Regions from separate parts of the Streptomyces sp. UC4497 genome, predicted to be linked through region 3. Evidence: riboswitches for the same ligand, from Rfam matches in the RefSeq annotation. Region 3 holds a riboswitch; each other region holds the start of a gene.

Region 1 (3,267 bases), on a different contig from region 3:
CCCAGTCGTCCTCGTACAGCGGGTCCTCGATGGAGACGAGCGGGTACGCGGAGACGAGCTCCTCGTAGTACTCCGTCATCTCGGCGGCGGAGCGCTCCTTGCCCTCGAACTGGTACTTGCCGTCCTTGTAGAACTCGGAGGCGGCGACGTCGAGCGCGAGGGCGATCTGCTGGCCGGGAACGTAGCCGGCTTCCTTGATGGCCTCGAGGATCAGGTCGAGGGCCTCACGGTTCGAGCCCAGGTTCGGAGCGAAGCCGCCCTCGTCGCCGAGGCCGGTGGCCAGGCCCTTGCTCTTCAGGACCTTCTTCAGCGTGTGGTAGACCTCGGCGCCCCAGCGAAGGGCCTCGGAGAAGGACTCCGCGCCGATCGGGGCGATCATGAACTCCTGGATGTCGACGTTGGAGTCGGCGTGCGACCCACCGTTCAGGATGTTCATCATCGGGACGGGCAGCAGGTGCGCGTTCGGACCACCGAGGTAGCGGAACAGCGGCAGGTCGGAGGCCTCGGAGGCGGCGTGGGCCACGGCGAGCGAGACGCCGAGGATCGCGTTGGCGCCGAGCGAGCCCTTGTTGTCGGTCGCGTCCAGGTCGAACATCGCCTGGTCGATCAGGCGCTGCTCGGTGGCGTCGTAACCGACGAGCTCCGGGCCGATCTGCTCGATGACGGCGAGGACGGCCTTCTCGACACCCTTGCCGAGGTAACGGTTGGGGTCACCGTCACGGAGTTCGATGGCCTCGAAGGCACCGGTGGAGGCACCCGACGGGACGGCGGCACGGCCGGTGCTCCCGTCGTCGAGGCCGACCTCGACCTCGACCGTGGGGTTGCCTCGGGAGTCCAGGATTTCCCGGGCTACGACGACGTCGATGGACGGCACGAGCATCTCCTTCTTGGATGTGACGCAGGCTATGCGGGCGGCTGCTTGGTACGTGGTCCCGCACCCCTGAGCGTAACCGGCTCGCGGGCATCGGCCATCCGAACGCCCGCCTCGTGGACAACGCCGATAGCGAAATGTTCCTTAACTGAACAAAAACAGCGACCTCCGTCCCGGCTGTGCCGGGACGGAGGTCGCCGAAGTGAGCGGCCCGTGGGGACGGGGTGCGGCGGGGCTCGGCGTCCGCCGATGCCGAGCCCGTACCTGATGGCCTGGGAGGGCCTGGGGTGGTCCTGTACGGACCGGTGGTCCTGTACGGACCGGTGGTCCTGTGCGGACCGGATGCCTTAGCTGAGGTGCAGCTGCTGACCCGGGTAGATCAGGTTGGCGTCCTTGACGATGTCCTTGTTCTTCTCGAACAGCTGCTGCCAGGTCGTGTCGTGCGCCTCGGCGATCTTGCTGAGGGTGTCACCGGACTTGACCTTGTACTCGCCGTCGCCCTTCTCGACCTTGTTGCCGGTCGGGGTGGTGACGGTGTCCTGCTTCGGAGCCGCCTGCTTGGGGGCCTCCTGCTTCGGGGCCTCCTGCTGCGGCTGCTGACGCTGCTCGGAGCGGTCGGCACGCTGCTGGGTCTCCTGCTGCGGAGCCTGCTGCTGCGAGGACGAGTCGTCCGCGCCACCCTCGTTCGGGGTGGAGGACAGGCCCGAGCCGCAGTTCGGCCAGGCGCCCGCGCCCTGGGAGGCGAGGACCTTCTCGCCGACGGCTATCTGCTGGGCCTTGGAGGCCTGGTCGGCGGTGGAGGCGTACTGGTCGCCGCCGTAGGCGGACCACGTGGAGGACGAGAACTGGAGGCCGCCGTAGAAACCGTTGCCGGTGTTGGTGGACCAGTTGCCACCGGACTCGCACTGCGCGACCTGGTCCCACTCGGACGTGGTCGCGGCGGAGGCGGAGGTCGCACCCATCAGCGGCACGGCGACGGCGGCAGCGGCGACACCGCCGAGCGTGGCGACGCGGACGGCCTTGGACGGGCGGCGGTGCTTGTTCTTGCCGGAAAACAGCATGGAGATATCCCCTCACCGACGCCTGCGAGGTGAGCTGTCGGGTTCGGGCCAGTGAGTGCCCGGCAGACGCATCCTTGTGCGCTGCTTAACCCCAAGCCCGTCCGGTCTCCCGGAAGGGCACTTACCTGGGTCCCCCGCTCCTGCCTACGGCGCATACGCGTCGACTGTTCCCGTACGGACGTTGGCAGGATTCGGCGTGACGTCCATCGGGGCCCGCTGAAGCGAGCGGTCACGAACGTAAGCGGTCGATCCGTCCGATTTCAAAGTCGATCAGGGGCTTTGAGACCCATGTCTCACTCGATCAAGATCGGACAAAGCCCCTTCAACCGCCTCGAACTCCCGCTACTTTTTGTCCGATCCGTCCCCAAGATCGAGGCTCTGACCAGGAAGGATGAGGTCTGGGTCGGTACCGACCGTCTCCTTGTTCCGCTCGTAGAGCGCGTCCCATCCGCCGTGCACGTCCTGGGCCTTCGCGATGTCCCAGAGGTTGTCGCCGGCGTGCACCTTGTACGTGTCACCGTCGCGCCTTTCGTCGCGCGAGGCGTGACGCCCCTCTCCCGCACGGGAGTCGGAGCCGTCCTCGGCGGCGCGATCGCCGCGGTGACGGCCGGACGTGGCGTCGTCCTGCGTCTCGCCGGAGGGCGAGGCGGACGGCGGGGCCGCCTCGGAGGCGGTGTCGTCAGAAGGCGCGTGGGACTTGTCACTTGAAGGGGTCGAGGAGTCCTCGGCCTTGTTACCGGAGGTATCGCCCGATTCGTCGGCCGACGGGCCGTCCGACGCGTCGGAGCCCTCGGCCTCATCGTGACCCTTGTCTCCCGAATCAGCCGATTCGGTCGCATCCGTCGCGTCCGGGGAGCCGGTCTTGTCGGCGTCCTCGTCGGCGCTCTTGTCGTCACCGTCGTCCGACTTGCTGTCGGCATCGGTGTCGGACGACGCGGAGGACTCGGACGGCTGCGGCGACGCGGACACGCCCGGGTCGACGTCCGCCGAGTCGTCGTCCTTGGTGAGGTCGGCGGTGAGCGAGCACATCGGCCAGGCGCTCACACCCTTGTCGTCGAGGACCTTCTCGGCGACGGATATCTGCTGCGAGCGGCTGGCCTGGTCGGCACGCGGGGCGTACTCGAGCCCCCCGTACTCCTCCCATCTCTCCTGCGTGAACTGGAGACCGCCGTAGTAGCCGTTACCGGCGTCCAGGCTCCACTGCCCGCCGCTCTCGCACTCGGCGAGCTTGTCCCACGCCTGCGTGGTCGCGGCGCTCGCGCCGCTCGCGGCGAACAGCGGGATCGCGATGGCGCTGCCGGTGACTCCGGCGGCGACGACGAGAGCAGGGGCCTG
Region 2 (3,267 bases), on a different contig from region 3:
CCAGGTCGGCCGTCGTGTCGCGGGCCCGTATGCAGGAGTGGGTGGATGAGGCGCTCGCCCGCGAACTGGGGCTCGAGCGCGCGGAGTTGACCGGGGCGGGGCGCTGACGGGCGGCCGTCAGCGCCACCGCGCCGCAGAGGTTCAACGCGTCAGGACGCCGCCTCCAGGTGCGCCTTCACCGCGTGCGGGTCCACGAAGCCCTTCGCCTGCACCCGGTCGCCGGAGGACTCGCCGCGCAGCCGGCGCCCGATCCACGGCACCAGGAACTCGCGCGCCCAGTGGATGTCGTCGCGCCGCACCTCGAACGTGCCGCGCGGCGGCAGCAGCGGCCACGCCTGCTCGGGGTCGGCCGGCACGTCGATGCCCAGCGCCTGACCGGCGCGCAGCGCCACCCGCGTGTGCCCCTCGGGCGACAGGTGGAGACGGTCGTCGTCCCAGGCCCTGCGGTCCTGGATGGACTTCAGGGACCACAGGTCGAGCATCAGGCAGCCGTGCCGGTCGGCGATCGCCCGCACGTGCATGTTGTACGTGGCGATCTTGCCGCGCAGGTGCTTGAGCACGGCCACGTCACGGGTGTCGAAGCCGGTGGCCACCATGACGGTGCCGGCCGCCTCGGTGAGCTGGACCACGGCCTTCTCGAAGCGTTCGGCCACGTCGTCCGGGTCGGTGCCGGGGCGGATGATGTCGTTGCCGCCGGCGACCAGGGTCACCAGGTCGGGCGCGAGCTCGACCGCCTTCGGGACCTGGTCCGCGACGATCTGGTCGAGGAGCTTGCCGCGCACGGCCAGGTTCGCGTACTTGAAGGTGTCCTCGGGGACACGGTCGTCCAGGAGGACGGCGAGCCGGTCGGCCCAACCCGCGAACTTTCCGTCGGGCCCGGGGTCACCGACTCCTTCGGTGAAGCTGTCGCCCACGGCCGCGTAGGACCGGATCGTGCCGTTGAGTGTCTCCGTGAGTGCTCTCGATTCGTTTGCCACGACCACACATCTTTCACCCTCGACTGTGACCTACGCGACCGTAGCCAGGGGTTGACGCGTGGTGAGATAACCCACTCGCCACCTGGGGAATAAGCGCGGGAACGCACTTCGGCGCCCGGGGGACAGCCCCGGGCGCCGAAGTGAGCGAGCGGTCGCGACCGCTACGAGTCGTCTCAGGCGTTCACACCGTGCTCGCTCAGGTACGCGATCGGGTCGATGTCCGAGCCGTAGTCCGCGGTCGTGCGGACCTCGAAGTGCAGGTGCGGTCCGGTGACGTTGCCCGTCGCGCCGGACTTGGCGATCTCCTGGCCGGCCGTCACGGTGTCGCCCTGGGCGACGCCGATCGAGGACAGGTGGCCGTACTGGGAGAAGTGGCCGTCGGCGTGCTCGATGACGACCTCGTTGCCGTACGCGCCGCCCGAGCCGGTCGAGACGACGGTGCCGTCGGCGATCGACTTCACGGAGGTGCCGGTCGGCACCGAGTAGTCGGCGCCGGTGTGGCTGCCGCTGGACCACATGGAGCCCGAGTTGCCGTAGCCCGTGCCCTGGGCGCCGTCGACCGGCGCCGCGTAGTCGCCGGAGGCGGTGGTCTTGGCGCTCGTCTCCGTGGCGGTGGCCGCGCCCTCGGAGCCGGATTCACTGTCGGCCGCGCCGCCGAGGTCGAGCTCGACGCCGATCTTGAGGTGGTCCGCGTCGGGGCCGACGGCGTCCTTGTTGTCCTCGTAGAGCTTCTTCCAGCCGCCGTCGACGTCCTGCGCCTTGGCGATCTTCGAGAGCGTGTCACCGGCCTTGACGGTGTACGTCGTGGCGTCGGCGGCGGGGCCGGACGTCGCGGCCTGCGCGCCGGTGGCGCCCATCAGCGGCAGCGCGATGGCGGCTCCGCCGGCGGAGGCGACGGCGGCGACACGGGCGATGCGGCGGGAGGTCGAAAGGCGGTGCTTTCCCTTTGCGGGCATGCTGAATTTCCTCTCCGTCGCCTACGAGGTGAGCTGTCGGGTTCGGGCTGGAGATGCCCGGCCGCGCCCGGGGTACGGGCACGGCTTCACCCCAAGCCGCTTCGGGAAATCCCCTACGCGGCGTCTTGCGTGTGGGTCCCCCGCTCCTGCCGTGACGGGTAGTCGAAAGGAATCCGGGCGGCGGCAGGACTAGGCGTTCCGACCGGATTGATTGGTGACCGTAGGCGAACGGCAATGGCGACGACAAACCCCGAATTCATCTGCGGGGGCAATTCCTTGGGATTCTGAGGCTTCCCTGTGTAACCCTCCGTCGACATTCCTCGCTTTACCAACGCCATACCTTCGGGGATTACTGGGGCGCCATTCCCGGCCGTCCGCCACACAGCGTCACGAACATGAAGCCGGTCACGCACACGCCCACAAGCCCCTTCGATTCATGCACAGTTGGCACGAATCGGGGCGAATCAGACAGATGGTTGCCTGTGGAACCGATGTCGTATCGTCAGGAGCGCGCCCGCCGGCGACCCAACGCCGGTGCACCGATTGGGAGGAGCCCCTGTGACGCAGCACGCACCGTCCACCGAGCCCGAGCTGACCGGAGTGCGCAACTTCCGAGATGTGGGCGGCCTGCCCACCGTGGACGGCCGGCGCGTGCGCCAGGGCGTACTGTTCCGCAGCGGTCACCTCGCCCACGCCACGGCAGAGGACTCGGCCTTCCTCTCCTCCCTCGGCCTGCACACGGTCTTCGACTTCCGCAACTCCGCGGACCAGAAGCTGGAGGGCGCGGACGTCGAACTGCCCGGCGTGCGCAATCTGAACCTGCCGCTCAACGACCCGGCCGACGGCGCCGAATTCTGGACCATGGTCCGCGACGGCAACATCGACCAGCTGCGCCAGATCCTCGACGAGGGCCGCGCGGCGAACCGGCTCGTCGAGTCCTACCGCACCATGATCAAGGAGCGCACCGCCGAGCACAGCCGCGTGCTGCACTCCCTCGCCGAGGACAGCCTCCCCGCGCTGATGCACTGCGCGGCGGGCAAGGACCGCGCGGGCCTGTCGATCGCGGTGACGCTGCTCGCGGTGGGCGTGGAGCGCGACGCCATCGAGGCGGACTACCTCAAGTCCAACGAGAAGCACCGCCGCTACAACGTGCGCCGCACCGCCACCGCGAAGGACGCCTACTCCCCCGAGATCATGGAGCTGCTCAGCCCGCTCTTCGACGCCCGCATCGAGTACCTCAACGCGGGCCTCGAGACGATCGACGAACTGTGGGGCAGCACGGACCGCTACCTCGAAGAGGGCCTGAAGCTCACCTCGGCGACGCGCGAGCGGCT
Region 3 (3,267 bases):
TCCTCGGGGCTCCTCGCGCCACCCGGCCGGACTCCCTCCCGGCCCGCACGGGGCGCGTGTCTGAGCCGACGGTAGAGGACGGAGCGTACCTCGGCCCAAATACGGTCCACCGTCGCAGAGTTCACCGCATCGAGCGACAGATATATGCATATCTTGGGGGATCGGCACCACAGGGGTACGTCCAAGTGGCAATCTGGCGCGAAGCAGTTGCCGGGGGCCGCGCGCGAGCGATCCGCGAGGCCGGACGAGCCACCTCGGCGGGAAAGGGACACGTCGCCATGGCAGACCACCAGGAAGCATCCGTCACGCTGCCGAGCGATCCCGCCTCGGTCTCGGCCGCCCGCAGGTATGTCGCCACCGTGCTCGGGGAGTGGGGCATGGCGCCGGGGACCGACGCGGCGGACACCGTCCGCCTGATCGTGTCCGAACTCGCGACGAACGCGGTGCAGCACACCCTCGGGCAGTCGCCCACGTTCACCGTCGACATGGAGCTGGAGCGCGACGAGCAGCTGCGCATCGGCGTCACCGACAGTCACCCCCGCTACCCCAAGCGGCTGCCGGCGGCCGTCCAGCAGGACAACGGCCGGGGCATGGTGATCATCCGCTGCCTCACCGCGGAGTGCGGCGGCACGCTGACGGTGCGACCGACCCCCGAGGGCGGCAAGACGGTGCTGATCACGCTGCCCTGGGTGGCTCCGGTCACCCGCCCCGCCTGAGGACCGCCCGCCGCAACAGCCAGGGCAGCAGTCCCCACAGGCCCGTACAGACGAAGAACGTCCCCACGCCCGCCGCGATCCCACCGGCCCTGCCGGTCGTCACGTCGACCACGAGCAGCACGGACCCGCTCAGCGCGAGCACGAGCGCCACCATCCCGTACGCCGCGAGCCGCGAGGACACCCGCACTATCTGCGGTTTCGCACCCATGCTGAACAGCATCCGGTGCACCGCGGCCGGCGCCGTGAACAGCGCGGCCGCGATGACCGTGAGGAGCAACGTCGTTACGTACGTGGCCCGTTGCACCGAGTCGAGCGAGGGGAAGCGCGACGTGAACGCCAGGGTCAACAAGAACGCGAACAGGAACTGCACGCCGGTCTGGATGACCCGGAGCTCCTGAAGGAGTTCTCCGAAGTTCCGATCGGCGCGTTCCAACGGCGTCTCGTTGCGGTCGTTCATCCCCTACGAGTATCCGCTCGCGTGACGCTCAAGCGCGAGCGCGGCGGATCACCGCACCCGGCCGTACGACACGCTGTTCGTCCAGATCCGCTCGAGACGCACCACGGCGCCGGTCTTCGGGGAGTGCCAGATGCGGCCCTTACCGGCGTAGATGCCCACGTGGTAGATGCTTCGGCCGGAGCGGAAGAACACCAGGTCACCACGGGCGCGGTGAGACCTTGAGATGTGCTTGGTCCTGTTGTACTGCTGGGCAGCCGTGCGCGGCAGCTTCTTGCCCGCCCGCTTGAACGAGTAGAGCGTGAGGCCCGAGCAGTCGAACCGGTGCGGTCCGGCGGCGCCCCACTTGTACGGTGCACCCTTCTTGGACGCGGCAATGTGCAGTGCCTTGACGGATGCCGTGGCCGCTGATGCCTCGGAAGCGGCGCCGGGGACCATGAGCCCCGCGCCGGCGACGGCGATGGAGAGGGCGGAAGCGGTACCCGCCCGGGTCAGCAGCGACGGAACACGATTCAGCGCAGTCATGCGCAACCCTTCGTCAGCCGCCTGTGAAGGATGACCTGTCGGGTTCGGGCCGGCGAAGTTGCCCGGCCGCAAGCTGCGGCTTCACCCCAAGGACCGTCCGACGGCCTCTGACGAGGCGCGGCGGGGGCCCGTCGTGCTCGGGTCCTCCACTCCTGCCGATGCACTCCTGTCGACCTGGCATCCGCACGGCGGCAGGACTCGGCGTCCGTGCGGACCGCCCCGCCGCGGCGGCGGGGGCTTGTCGTCGCAACGGATCTTCACGCACGACACAGGTGAAAACCGAGGTGAACCGGCGGTAAGTGAGTCTCGTCACCCTTGACCCATTCAGGTGGACGGTGCGGCTTTCGCCCCGGCCCGACGAGCCCCGACGAGGCCCGCACCAGCGACGGAACGCCGAATTCCGGCAGCCGCCTACGGCTCGTGCGCAACTTTGCCGGGCTCATCAAAGGACCGGATGCTAGGCCGTACGGGGTACCTCGTTCGGGCCGTTTGGATCGCGCCGTAGCGGTTCTGGATGCTCGGTGAGTGGCCTCGACTTCTACTGATCGGTCCCCGACTTCAACTGATCGGTTCTGTCGGCAGGGTGACCCGCTTGGTGCGCCGCTCCCCATCAAGGACGCGCAGCGCCCGCGCCAGGGTGCTCGCGTGCACCCGGCTCTCGCCCCGCTGGTGCATCAGGTTCAGCGCGTCCCGCAGCTCCGCTGCCCGGCTCACCAGCGCCTGCGCCGCGCGCAGCCCGCTGTAGGTGTCGTCGCCGCGGGCCGGGTTGATGCGCGCGATGAGGTCGACCACCTCCAGGTAGCGGTCCACGAGCTCGCACTCGGCGCGGGTCATCGCGGGCAGCGGCGGAAGTTCGGGTGGGAACATCGGCCGATCACCTCGCGCCGGGGGAGCGCAGTGTGGCGGTCCGGTTCTCCACGACGTGGTCCACCAGGCCGTATTCCAGGGCCTGTTGCGCCGTCAGCACGGTGTCCCGCTCGATGTCGGCGCCGACCTGTTCCTTGGAGCGACCACTGTGCAGGGCGAGCAGCTCCTCCAACTGGTCGCGCATGCGCACCAGTTCGCTCGCGTAGATCTCCAGGTCGCTCGGCTGCCCCTGGGCCGGCTCGGGCAGCGAGGGCTGGTCGATCACCACGCGCGCGCCGGGCAGCGTCATCCGCTTCCCCGGCGTCCCCGCCGCGAGCAGCACCGCGGCCACGGACGAGCACTGCCCCAGGCAGGTCGTCGCCACGTCGCAGTCGACGTACCGCATCGTGTCGTAGAGCGCGGTCATCGCACTGAACGAGCCGCCCGGAGAGTTGATGTACAGGGAGATGTCCTGGTCGGGCGCCTGGTACTCGAGGTGCATGAACTGCGCCATCACATCGTTCGCCGAGATGTCGTCGATCGGCGTCCCGAGGAAGACGATGCGCTCTTCCAGGAGCTTCGAATACGGGTCGAGGGTGCGGCTCCCCGAACTGGTGCGCTCGGTGAACTCGGGCAGGACATAGCGGCCGGACGGACGGGTCATGGTGCCTCCTCAAGACGCTGCTTCAGGACCTGCTTCTTTAAAAATGTACAGGACGTACATGA

What was found. Region 3 has a riboswitch for cyclic di-AMP ahead of ACYSUO_RS09655 (C40 family peptidase). Riboswitches for the same ligand answer to the same signal wherever they lie in the genome.
Region 1: another riboswitch for cyclic di-AMP. It lies ahead of ACYSUO_RS24265 (transglycosylase family protein); the one in region 3 lies ahead of ACYSUO_RS09655 (C40 family peptidase).
Region 2: another riboswitch for cyclic di-AMP. It lies ahead of ACYSUO_RS29215 (M23 family metallopeptidase); the one in region 3 lies ahead of ACYSUO_RS09655 (C40 family peptidase).

Annotation. Positions count from the first base shown of each region.
Region 1 is NZ_JBTYHB010000018.1:55,202-58,468, reverse strand. It holds gene eno (phosphopyruvate hydratase) at 1-874, opposite strand, end outside; gene ACYSUO_RS24265 (transglycosylase family protein) at 1,219-1,932, opposite strand; cyclic di-AMP (ydaO/yuaA leader) riboswitch at 1,937-2,094, opposite strand; gene ACYSUO_RS24260 (transglycosylase family protein) at 2,275-3,267, opposite strand, start outside.
Region 2 is NZ_JBTYHB010000026.1:19,740-23,006, forward strand. It holds gene ACYSUO_RS29205 (TetR/AcrR family transcriptional regulator) at 1-107, shown strand, start outside; gene ACYSUO_RS29210 (SGNH/GDSL hydrolase family protein) at 150-932, opposite strand; gene ACYSUO_RS29215 (M23 family metallopeptidase) at 1,151-1,933, opposite strand; cyclic di-AMP (ydaO/yuaA leader) riboswitch at 1,937-2,108, opposite strand; gene ACYSUO_RS29220 (tyrosine-protein phosphatase) at 2,492-3,267, shown strand, end outside.
Region 3 is NZ_JBTYHB010000005.1:175,343-178,609, reverse strand. It holds gene ACYSUO_RS09665 (ATP-binding protein) at 279-716, shown strand; gene ACYSUO_RS09660 (DUF6328 family protein) at 700-1,173, opposite strand; gene ACYSUO_RS09655 (C40 family peptidase) at 1,222-1,695, opposite strand; cyclic di-AMP (ydaO/yuaA leader) riboswitch at 1,699-1,828, opposite strand; gene ACYSUO_RS09650 (hypothetical protein) at 2,254-2,562, opposite strand; gene ACYSUO_RS09645 (ATP-dependent Clp protease proteolytic subunit) at 2,570-3,205, opposite strand.